One region of the Pseudarthrobacter xylosi genome, then DNA from elsewhere that is predicted to be linked to it. Evidence: predicted binding sites of a transcription regulator. Region 1 holds the regulator's gene; each other region holds the start of a gene.
What was found. Region 1 encodes LexA, which represses DNA repair genes until DNA is damaged. Its sites were predicted from a motif close to TCGAACANNTGTTCGA; they were not measured.
Positions count from the first base shown of each region.

Region 1 (3,272 bases):
GCTTGAGGCCCATGCGGGTCAGCTCGGACACAATGCGGTCGCGCTGCTCCTTGATGTCCTCGACGTCGGCCATCAGTGCCGTGCGGTGCTGGAGGGCGGCGAGGCCTGTCGCCTGGGTGATGGCCGAAAGGTGGTACGGCAGCCGGACCAGGCGAAGTGCGTCCGTGACTTCAGGAGCGGCGGCCAGGTAGCCCAGACGGGCGCCCGCGAGGGCGAACGCCTTGCTCATGGTGCGGGACACGATGAGTCGTTCCCGGCCGGGCAGCAACGTCAGTGCGCTGGGCGTCCCGTCGTGGGCGAACTCGTGATAGGCCTCGTCAACGATCACGATTGTCTGGCTGGCCTCGCCAGCCGCGTACACGGCCTCGACAACATCCAGGCCCAGGCCGGTGCCGGTGGGGTTGTTCGGTGAGCACAGGAAAACGATGTTGGGCTGAAACTCTTTGACCTGCAAGGCAGCCGATTCGGCACTGAGCCCGTAGTCATTGGCGCGCTGTCCGGTGATGTACCCGGTGTCCGTGCCGCTGGCAAGGAGCGGGTACATGGAATACGTGGGCGGGAATCCCAGAGCCGTGCGCCCGGGTCCGCCGAAAGCCTGGAGAATCTGCTGGAGGACCTCGTTGGATCCGTTGGCTGCCCAAATGTTGGTGGCGTCAAGGCCGTGGCCGAGGTATTCGGCCAGCGCTTCGCGGAGTTCTGTGAACTCACGGTCCGGGTAGCGGTTGAGACCTGCCGCCGCTTCCGTCACCGCGGCACTGATCGCGGCCCGGACGTCTGCCGGGACCCCATGGGTGTTTTCGTTGACGTTCAGCAGGATGGGCACATCCAGTTGCGGGGCACCGTACGGGGTCAGCCCGCGGAGGTTGGTCCGGAGGGGGAGACTGTTCAGACGCTCTAGCTGGTCATTCACCTGAACAGTTTAGGTCCGAACCAGACGGCCGGAAAATGTGACGGGCTGCGGCGGCACGTGTCTGGGCCTGAATTCTCCCTATTTGGTAGGGACGAAGAGCTGCTGTCCGGGGACCACGCCGCCGGCGGAAAGGTTGTTCAACTGAGCAATATCTGCGATGACATCCCGGGGATCACGCTCGGGCGCAACGGTACCGGCGATGGCCCAAAGGGACTGTCCTGCCTGCACGGTGAACGAGACTGTTGGCGTCAACGACAGGTCTGCGGCAGAGTCGGCAGCCTTGGCTGGGGCGTTGAGGAAACCTGCCAGCGAAAGCAGGATTGCGGCAAGGATCACCAGCGGGATGCCGATGAGGACAATCCGGCCCCGGCGGGTCAGACGCAGCGGCGGCAGGGATTCCCTGTGCTGCCTGGGCGCCGAACCCGACGTTGGCCCGGGCGCGGACCACTGCCGCGAGGTGAGGTCCTGCACGGAAACGAGCTGCGGACGCGAGTCCTGCGAAGCAGATATAGCTGACATGAAATGAGCCCTCCTGGACCATACTGTGCTGCCCGGCGCGCCCTCCGCGTCCACTTGCCGGTGCCGGCCTGGGCCGTCCATGAATTCGAATATTCGAATCCGCAAGCAACGAGTAGAACACATGTTCGAACTTTGCTTCTTCAGTTTTAGCACTTATCAACGAATATTGTCGAGACTCGCTAGAACAAATGTTTGAAAAAGCCTTATGGCTGGCCTACGTTTGGATCAAAGAACAACCACCTCTGTAGTTGATCAGCAGGGTCTGACAATCAACTCCGACACCAGCCCCGGGGCGTTCCAGGCACCAGCGGCCGGAGCGGATCCGGGCAACCGAAAGGCATTGGCGAACATGGCAGCACCAGCCGCCGAGGGCAAGGCGACACCGCGCCGTCAGCCCCAACGGACCCCCAAGGGGCTCACCGCCCGCCAGAAGAAGATCCTTGAAACCATCCAGCGCTCGGTGAATGACAACGGCTATCCGCCGTCGATGCGTGAAATCGGCGACACCGTGGGCCTGGCGAGCTTGTCCAGCGTGACCCACCAGTTGTCGCAGCTGGAGAAGCTGGGATACCTGCGCCGGGACCCGAAGCGTCCGCGCGCCATGGAGGTCCTGATGCCGTTGACGCTTGACGGCGGGTCGGCCAAATCCAACGGGGCAACGAAGCCCTCAGTCCTGCACAGCATCGGCGGAACGGTCACCGAGCTTCCCTCTGCCATGGACACCGCCATGGTGCCGTTGGTGGGCCGGATCGCGGCCGGCGGGCCCATCCTTGCTGATCAGGTGGTGGAAGACGTGATGCCCCTGCCACGGCAGCTCGTGGGCCAGGGTGAGCTTTTTATGCTGCGCGTGGCCGGCGACTCCATGGTGGACGCGGCCATCTGCGACGGCGACTGGGTAGTGGTCCGCCGCCAGGCCGACGCCGCCAACGGCGATATCGTCGCGGCCCTGCTGGACGATGAAGCCACCGTCAAGACCTTCCGCCAGCGCGATGGCCACACGTGGCTGCTGCCGCAGAACACGCAATACGAGCCCATTCTGGGCGATCACGCCACGATTATGGGCAAAGTCGTCTCAGTCCTGCGGTCTTTGTAGTACCGCGCTTCGTCAGGCGCTCTTCCCGGCAAGCCTTTCCAGGGCAGCAAACGCTGTCTTGCGGTCCGTAGTTGGCCAAAACGGCGGCAGCGCGGCGCGGAGGAATCCGGCGTAGCGCTCGGTGGCAAGCCGGGAATCAAGCACGGCCACCACGCCTTTGTCTCCGGTGGAACGGATCAGCCGGCCCGCGCCCTGCGCCAGGCGGATGGCCGCGTGGGTCGCCGATACCGCCATAAAGCCGTTTCCACCGGCCTGTGCAACTGCGCGGGACCGTGCGGTCATCAGCGGATCATCCGGCCGCGGGAATGGAATGCGGTCGATCACCACGAGCCGGCATGATCCGCCTGGAACATCAACACCCTGCCAGAGGGACATGGTTCCGAAGAGGCAGGTATCGGGCTCGTCCGCGAACTGCTTTACGAGGGCAGTCATGGTGGAGTCGCCTTGGCAAAGAATGCTGAGGCCGAGCCGGGGACGCATTGCCTCCGCGGCCTCCTCGGCGGCACGGCGCGATGAAAAGAGACACAGGGCGCCGCCACCGGACGCCCGGATCAGCGCTTCGAGTTCATCGAGTGCCTCCGGCGACGCCCCGCGGCCCGGCTTGGGGAGGTGCCCTGCGACGTAGAGGATCCCCTGCTTGGGATAGTCAAAGGGCGATCCGACGTCGATCCCGGTCCAGCTTGGCGCCCCCTCCCCCACCAGACCCAAGCCGCCGGCCGCAGGTTCAAAGGCCGAGCCGACGGCAAGCGT
Region 1 is NZ_JBVAYT010000002.1:722,560-725,831, reverse strand. Features, by position in the region: gene ACZY1F_RS07370 (histidinol-phosphate transaminase) at 1-910, opposite strand, end outside; gene ACZY1F_RS07365 (LysM peptidoglycan-binding domain-containing protein) at 989-1,429, opposite strand; gene lexA (transcriptional repressor LexA) at 1,779-2,522, shown strand; gene ACZY1F_RS07355 (ATP-dependent DNA helicase) at 2,535-3,272, opposite strand, start outside.

Region 2 (3,272 bases), on a different contig from region 1:
CGACCACCTTGATCAGCGGGAAAGTCATCGCCCTCTTCGGCATCGGGCTGGTCCAGATGATCGTCTTCGCCTCCCCCGTGGCCATCAGCTACCTGTTCTTCCGCGACCAGATCAAAATCCCGGACCTCGACCTCGCCGCCCTGGTCTTCGAACCTGTCCCGATGATCATCGGGTTCCTGCTACTGATCGGCGGGTTCGCCCTCTTCACCACCACCCTCGTCGCGATCGGCGCGGTCATGCCGACCGCCAAGGAAGCCGGGAACTTCATGGGCGTCATGATGGCCCTGATCTTCGTGCCGTTCTATGCGATCTCGCTGATCTTCTCCAACCCCCAGGCCCTCATCGTCCAGGTCTTCACCTACTTCCCGTTCTCCTCCCCCGTCACCGCCATGCTCCGCAACGGCCTCGGATCCCTCAGCATCTGGGAAGCTGCGATTGTGATCGCGATCCTCTTCATCGGCTCGGCCATCATGTTCCGCCTCGCTGTCAGGCTCTTCCAATACGGGTCCATCTCCTACACCGCCAAGGTCGACATCAAGACAGCCCTCAGCAACGGCAGGAACACCAACCCGCCGGTTACGACCACCCCCGGTAACCGGGAAACCTGATCCCAGGCGGGTCTTTGACTTTGCGCAGGACACGGCGCCCGGCTCAGGACTGATCCACTCTGGAGGCTGTGGACAAAATGGAGTCGGTGAAGCAGCGCGTGGAAGTGTGAATCCGTGTCCGAGGCGGTCCTTGGCAGCCCGTTCAACCAAAACCGGCACATAATCCCGGATCGGCCCATCCAGCGCGTTGACTTCCTCGCCAACGATCTCTTCAACTACCAAGCGCGGCTTGTCGGGAAACCGCTGCACCAACCGATCGATGACGCGCGCCACTGCCTGAACTTCATTGTCCGTAGCCATCCCCTCACTTTCACCCCGACAGTTGGGCCCGTCAACGATCAGTTGAACGCACCCAACCTCGCCCCGCACCCACGGGCCGTGCCGTGGTCGCCTGCCGATGGCCGGTTCCGCAGGTCGTCCTGCATCCGATGCAATTGCGCATGGTCGGAACGAATGTCCGCCCTCACGAGTACACTGAATGAATCGAACATATATTCGAATAAAGGTGTGTTGTGGGCGTTATTGTTGGTCCCCGTGTGATAGATGCGGGCGTGTCGTTGTTGTCGGTGCTGATCTCACCGGTGCCGGTCGCGGCGGGGTTTCCCTCGCCGGCGCAGGACTATTTTGATGGCCGGATCGATCTGAACGTGCACCTGATCAAAGACATCACCAGCACGTACGTGGTGAGGGTGTCCGGGGACTCGATGGAAGGCGCCGGCATCAGCGACGGCGATGAACTGATCGTGAACCGGGCGCTGGAGCCGCGGGACGGGTGCGTGGTCGTCGCGGTCCTGGACGGGGAACTGACCATCAAGCGGCTGCGCATCACGCCAACCGGCGTGGTGCTGCAGGCAGAAAATCCCGCCTATACGGACATACAGGTGCCTAGCCTCAGCGAACTGACGGTCTGGGGTGTCGCCACCAGGTGCCTTCATCATGTCTAGGCCGGTTGTGATGCGGCGGATGCCGCAGATCGCGCACGTGGATGTGAACTGCTTCTACGCGTCCGCGGAGCGGGCGTTCGACCCGTCGCTGGAAGGCCGGCCGGTCATTGTCCTGTCCAACAATGATGGCTGCGCGGTCACCCGCTCCCCCGAGGCCAAAGCCCTGGGTATCCCCATGGGTGAGCCCTGGTTCAAGCTCGCGCCCCGGGCCAAGGAATGGGGACTCGTTGCCCTGTCCAGCAACTACGAGCTCTACGGGGACATCAGCGCCCGGGTCATGGAACTCCTGGGCCGGTACTCGGCCTGGCTGGAGGTCTACAGCATCGACGAGGCCTTCCTCGGCGTCAAAGGCACCCCCGACGAACTCCTCACCCTCGGCCGGGCGATGAAGACCGCCGTCCGGCGGAACGTCGGCGTACCCGTCTGCGTCGGGATCGCCGCCACCAAGACCCTGGCGAAACTGGCCAACAAATGGGCGAAGAATAACCCTGGCTTCGGCGGGGTCTGCCACTGGGACTCCATCCCCGCCCAGGAACGCGAAGGGCTCATGGGCCGGCTCTCCGTCATCGAGATCTGGGGCGTCGCGACCCGGCTGACCAAACGCCTGAACTCGATGGGAATCTTCTCGATCCTGGACTTGTCCCGGGCGAACCCGGTCATGATCCGGAACCGGTTCTCCGTCGTCATGATGCGCACCGTCCTGGAACTCCAAGGCACCCCCTGCATCCCGATGGAAGAGGAACGGATCGGGCGGGACCAGCTGATCTTCTCCCGCTCCTTCGCCACCCCCATCACCACCGCGGCCGGGATCCGGCAGGTCATGAGCGTCTACGGCCAGCAGGCCTCGGCCCGGCTGGCCAAACACGGGCTGCAAGCCAAAGTCCTCACGGCATTCGCCGGCACCTCGCACTTCAACCCGAAAGACACCTCCTACCCCTCCGTCTGCATCCCGCTGCCGATGCCCACCGCGGACCCGGTCATCCTGACCCAGGCCTCCCACGCCCTCCTGCCCCACATCAATGAGGGTGTCAGATATGCCAGGGCCGGGATCATGGTCACCGACCTGCGGCCCACCGGCAACCAGGCACCCCTATCCCTGTTCGAGAACCCGCACGAGGAACGCCACGTCGGCACCCTCCTCGAAGACGTCACCCGCCGCTACGGCCGCGGCTCGATCGGCCTCGGCCACGCCGGGATCCGCGGCGGACCGGACTGGACCATGAAACGGGACATGCTCTCCCCCCGCTACACCACCCACTGGGACGAACTCCCCCTCGTCAAAGCCGCCTAACTATCGCACGACCGCACTGGCACGTCAGCACCACGAAAGAACGCACCTCATGACCATCACCCACGAAGCCCCCATACAGACCACCATCGTCCAGGTCCGGCTCGACCCTGCAGGCATACCCCTCGCCGTCCGTCACGACGGACAGATCTGGCTGGTCGACCCCGACACGGATTCCCAGCACTGGTACGGACGGGACTCCTGGTGGGACACCCGACGCAACGCAGCCAAAGGCAGCGGAGACCTGGTCAGCGTCGAATACTGGCGCGTCCAGGCCCGGATCCCCGGCCCCGACGCTGCGCTGAGGACGTTCACTCTGCGCCGTCAGCCCCTCGCCACGGCCTGGCTGCTCGAGTCCATCGACGACGGCAGCTGATGCCCTCCCCCATCATCGGCCAACCCGTGCCCGACCACCTCTGGGAGTCCATCAGG
Region 2 is NZ_JBVAYT010000009.1:154,627-157,898, forward strand. Features, by position in the region: gene ACZY1F_RS17850 (ABC transporter permease) at 1-608, shown strand, start outside; partial or broken gene ACZY1F_RS17855 (three-helix bundle dimerization domain-containing protein) at 741-908, opposite strand; gene ACZY1F_RS17860 (LexA family protein) at 1,121-1,552, shown strand; gene ACZY1F_RS17865 (Y-family DNA polymerase) at 1,545-2,843, shown strand; gene ACZY1F_RS17870 (hypothetical protein) at 2,893-3,216, shown strand; gene ACZY1F_RS17875 (hypothetical protein) at 3,216-3,272, shown strand, end outside.
Region 2: ACZY1F_RS17860 (LexA family protein) is a predicted target of LexA. The motif match lies at 1,092-1,107, and genes of this name have one in related genera.

Region 3 (3,272 bases), on a different contig from region 1:
AACGGGCTGGTGTTCGCGGGCCTCTATGAATGGTGGAAGGATCCGTCCAAGGCAGAGGGCGATCCCGGCCGGTGGATGCTCTCCACATCCATCCTGACGGCAGACACGCCGCCGCCCGGAGCTGAGTCCACAGTTTTCGGCAAGCTCACGGCCCTGCACGACCGGGTGCCGCTGCCCATGGACCGGGCCACGATGGCGTCGTGGCTTGACCCGCAGATCGATGACGCCGCCTTCCTCGTGGACCTCGTCCGTGCCCACGTGAAGGAAGTCGCGGCAGGCTGGCACGTGGATTCCGTCGGCACCGAGGTGGGCAACGTCCGCAACAACTCCCCGGAACTCATCCGGCCGGTGGAGGCGCTGTTCTGAGGCGGCACTCCGGGTGACGTGCCCTAGACGGTGACCTGGCCGCCGTCGTCCACTGTCCAGGTGGGGTTATAGGCAATTTCCCGGCGGAAACCGTCCGGATCGGCGAAATAGCCGCTGTACCCGCCCCAGGGCTGGGTGACGGGCGCGGCGACGATGGTGGCCCCGGCCGATGCCGCCTCCGCCATGACCCGGTCCACCGCCTCGGTGCTGGGCAGGTTGTGGCTGAGCGTGATGCAAGGGGACCGGGCCGGGCGCAGCTACCCCCGCCTCGGCGTGCATCTGCGCGGCGTCCCACAGGGAAAGGATCAGTCCGTGGTTGACCTGGATGAACACCACATCGCCGGGAAACTCCCGGTGGACAGGCCAGCCGAGGCCTTCCGCGTAGAACCGGCGGGAGGCGTCAACACTGCGAACGCCTAGCGAAATGAAGTCGACTCTGGGCTGCATGCTTCGATACTGTCAGAAGATGGCAACAATTCAAGGAAACGATCGGGATGCTTTGGCCGACAAGGAACAGCTCGCAGCCGTTCGGATTGCGGTCGACGAAGTTGATGAGCAGATTGTCACGCTCATTGCGCGGCGTGAACGCCTGATCCGGATCGCCGGAACCCTGAAGGGGGACGACGCTGAAGTCCGCGCCCCCGGCCGGGTGGAACGGGTGATTGAGCATGTCCGGTCCGCCGCGGAAAAGAAGGACATTGATCCGGACATCGTGGAATCAACCTACCGGGCCATGATCTCGGGGTTCATCGAACTCGAAATGAAGGTCCACAAAAAAAGCAGCTGACGCCGCCCCAGGTGCTGCCCGGATAAGGTTCCGGCAGCACCTGCCCCGGTGTTTGCTATTAGCGTCTCCTAGAGCGCTTCGTCGACGGCGACGCCCGACTGGAACTCCCGGCCGTCAGCCTCGCTGAAGGCGGACATAACGTGTCCCTTGCCCAGACCATGGACGGCTGCCACGGGGAAGTTGCCCGTGATGGTGTTGCCCGAGTGCGTCACGCCGGCAAGATCATAGTTTTCCTCGGCGCTCTGGTCATGGCTGAACGAGTAGAAGGCAATGGCCTCCCCGTTCATGAACTCAATGCCCAGGCGTCTTTGTGATGAGTAATCAGGGCTCGCCGCCACCAGTCCCACTACGTACGCACCTGCCCCCGGTATGTTGCCGTCGATATCGAAGGTTGCCACGAGCTTTTCGTCCTGGGCCTTGATGCTTACGTGCTTGAGGAGTGCGTCATTGGTACTCATGCCACAATCCTGCCCTCCTGCTGCCCGTCCGTCCACCCCTGTCTAGGTTTTGTCGGAGCGCCGTCGTAGACTGAATTTATTCGAATATGTGTTCGAATACCGTGCTTTTTGCGTCAGCATTTTGCATCAGATCCGTTCAGTTCGGGAGGCGCCCATGGGTATGTTCAGCGAGTCCGTGGACGTCGTCTGCACCCCTGCGGGCCAGCCGCTGAAACTCCAGTGGGCCGGGCGGCACTACACGGTGTGCGCCGAGCCTGTCCGGTGGTACGAACGCCGGCAGTGGTGGGCCGAGGAACGCCGGGCGCCCCTCGGCAGCGGGCCGGGGCTGGTGGACCATGAAATCTGGCGCGTCCAAGTACAGACGGACCCGCAGAGTGCCGGCCCTCGGGATGCAGGAGAGCCGCTCACCCTGGACTTGAGTAGGCATGTCGGCAGCGGCCGCTGGAGGATCCTGCGGATCCACGACGCACTCCGGCCCCAAACGGCATGAGCTTCTCCCACCTTCACGTTTCCACGGCCTTCAGCGCACACTATGGCGTGGCCTGGCCCGATGAACTGGCCCAGGTTGCCGCCGCGGACGGCGCAACCGCGCTCGCCTGCACGGACCGGGACGGCCTGTACGGCACCGTCAAACACCTCAAAGCCTGCATGGCTGCCGGCATTGACCCCATTGTGGGTGTGGACCTTGCGGTCTTCGACGACGACGGCGACCACCGCACCCAGCTCGCCGGCAGGGTGGTGGTGCTCGCCCGTGGCAACAATAACGGAGCTGGCTACCGCGCCCTGTGCCGGCTGGTGTCCGATGCCCATGCCCGCACCTCCGGCAAAGCCGGGGGAGCGGTGCCGGTGGCGGTCACCCGCGCCGAACTCGCCTCCCGCACGCTCGACCCCAAAACCCTGAAGCCCGTCCTGACGGTACTGATCGGCCCGGATTCCGACGTCGGACGGGCCATGGGCGGCCGGCGCTACCTCCGTCCGCGCACCCTTTTCAAAGGCTGGCTGGACGCCATGCCCCCAAAAACGCTGGTGGCGGAAGTCGTTTCCCAGCTCACTGCCCCCGGGGCGCTCCTGAGCACCGCCCATGCGGTACGTATGCTCAAGCTCGCGGAAGAACACCACGTACCGGCCGTGCTCACCAACGCGGTCCGCTACTGCGCAGAGGACGGAGCCGCCACGGCGGACGTGCTCGACTCCGCCCGGACGCTGAAGTCCCTCCCCGAACTCGCGGCCGAACCGCTGCTCCAGCCCAACGGGCAGGCCTGGCTCAAATCCTCTGCGCAGATGCTTCAGCTCGGCAAGGAAATCATCCGCGCTGCAGGGTATGGTGCAGCGGACCTCAAGCAGCTGATGGCACAGACCGAGGCGCTCGCCGACTTCTGCCGGATTGACCCGGTGACTGACATGGGCTGGAAGCGGCCGGTAGTCCCGGAGGCATCGGTCATAGGCATCAGCCAGGACCCGCACGATGAACTGGTGCAGCGCTGTGAGGCCGGGATCAGCAGGCGGTTCCCCGGAATATCAGGCTCAGCCCACAAGGACATGCGCTCGCGGCTGGAGCACGAGCTGGGGATCATCAGGAACCTCGGGTTTTCCTCCTACTTCCTCACCGTCGCGGAGGTCTCCCGGATGATCCAGGACATGGGGGTCAGGGCAGCGGCCCG
Region 3 is NZ_JBVAYT010000003.1:404,411-407,682, reverse strand. Features, by position in the region: gene ACZY1F_RS09410 (SOS response-associated peptidase) at 1-366, shown strand, start outside; partial or broken gene ACZY1F_RS09405 (VOC family protein) at 390-813, opposite strand; gene ACZY1F_RS09400 (chorismate mutase) at 833-1,153, shown strand; gene ACZY1F_RS09395 (hypothetical protein) at 1,222-1,611, opposite strand; gene ACZY1F_RS09390 (DUF6504 family protein) at 1,766-2,101, shown strand; gene ACZY1F_RS09385 (DNA polymerase III subunit alpha) at 2,098-3,272, shown strand, end outside.
Region 3: ACZY1F_RS09390 (DUF6504 family protein) is a predicted target of LexA. The motif match lies at 1,692-1,707, and genes of this name have one in related genera.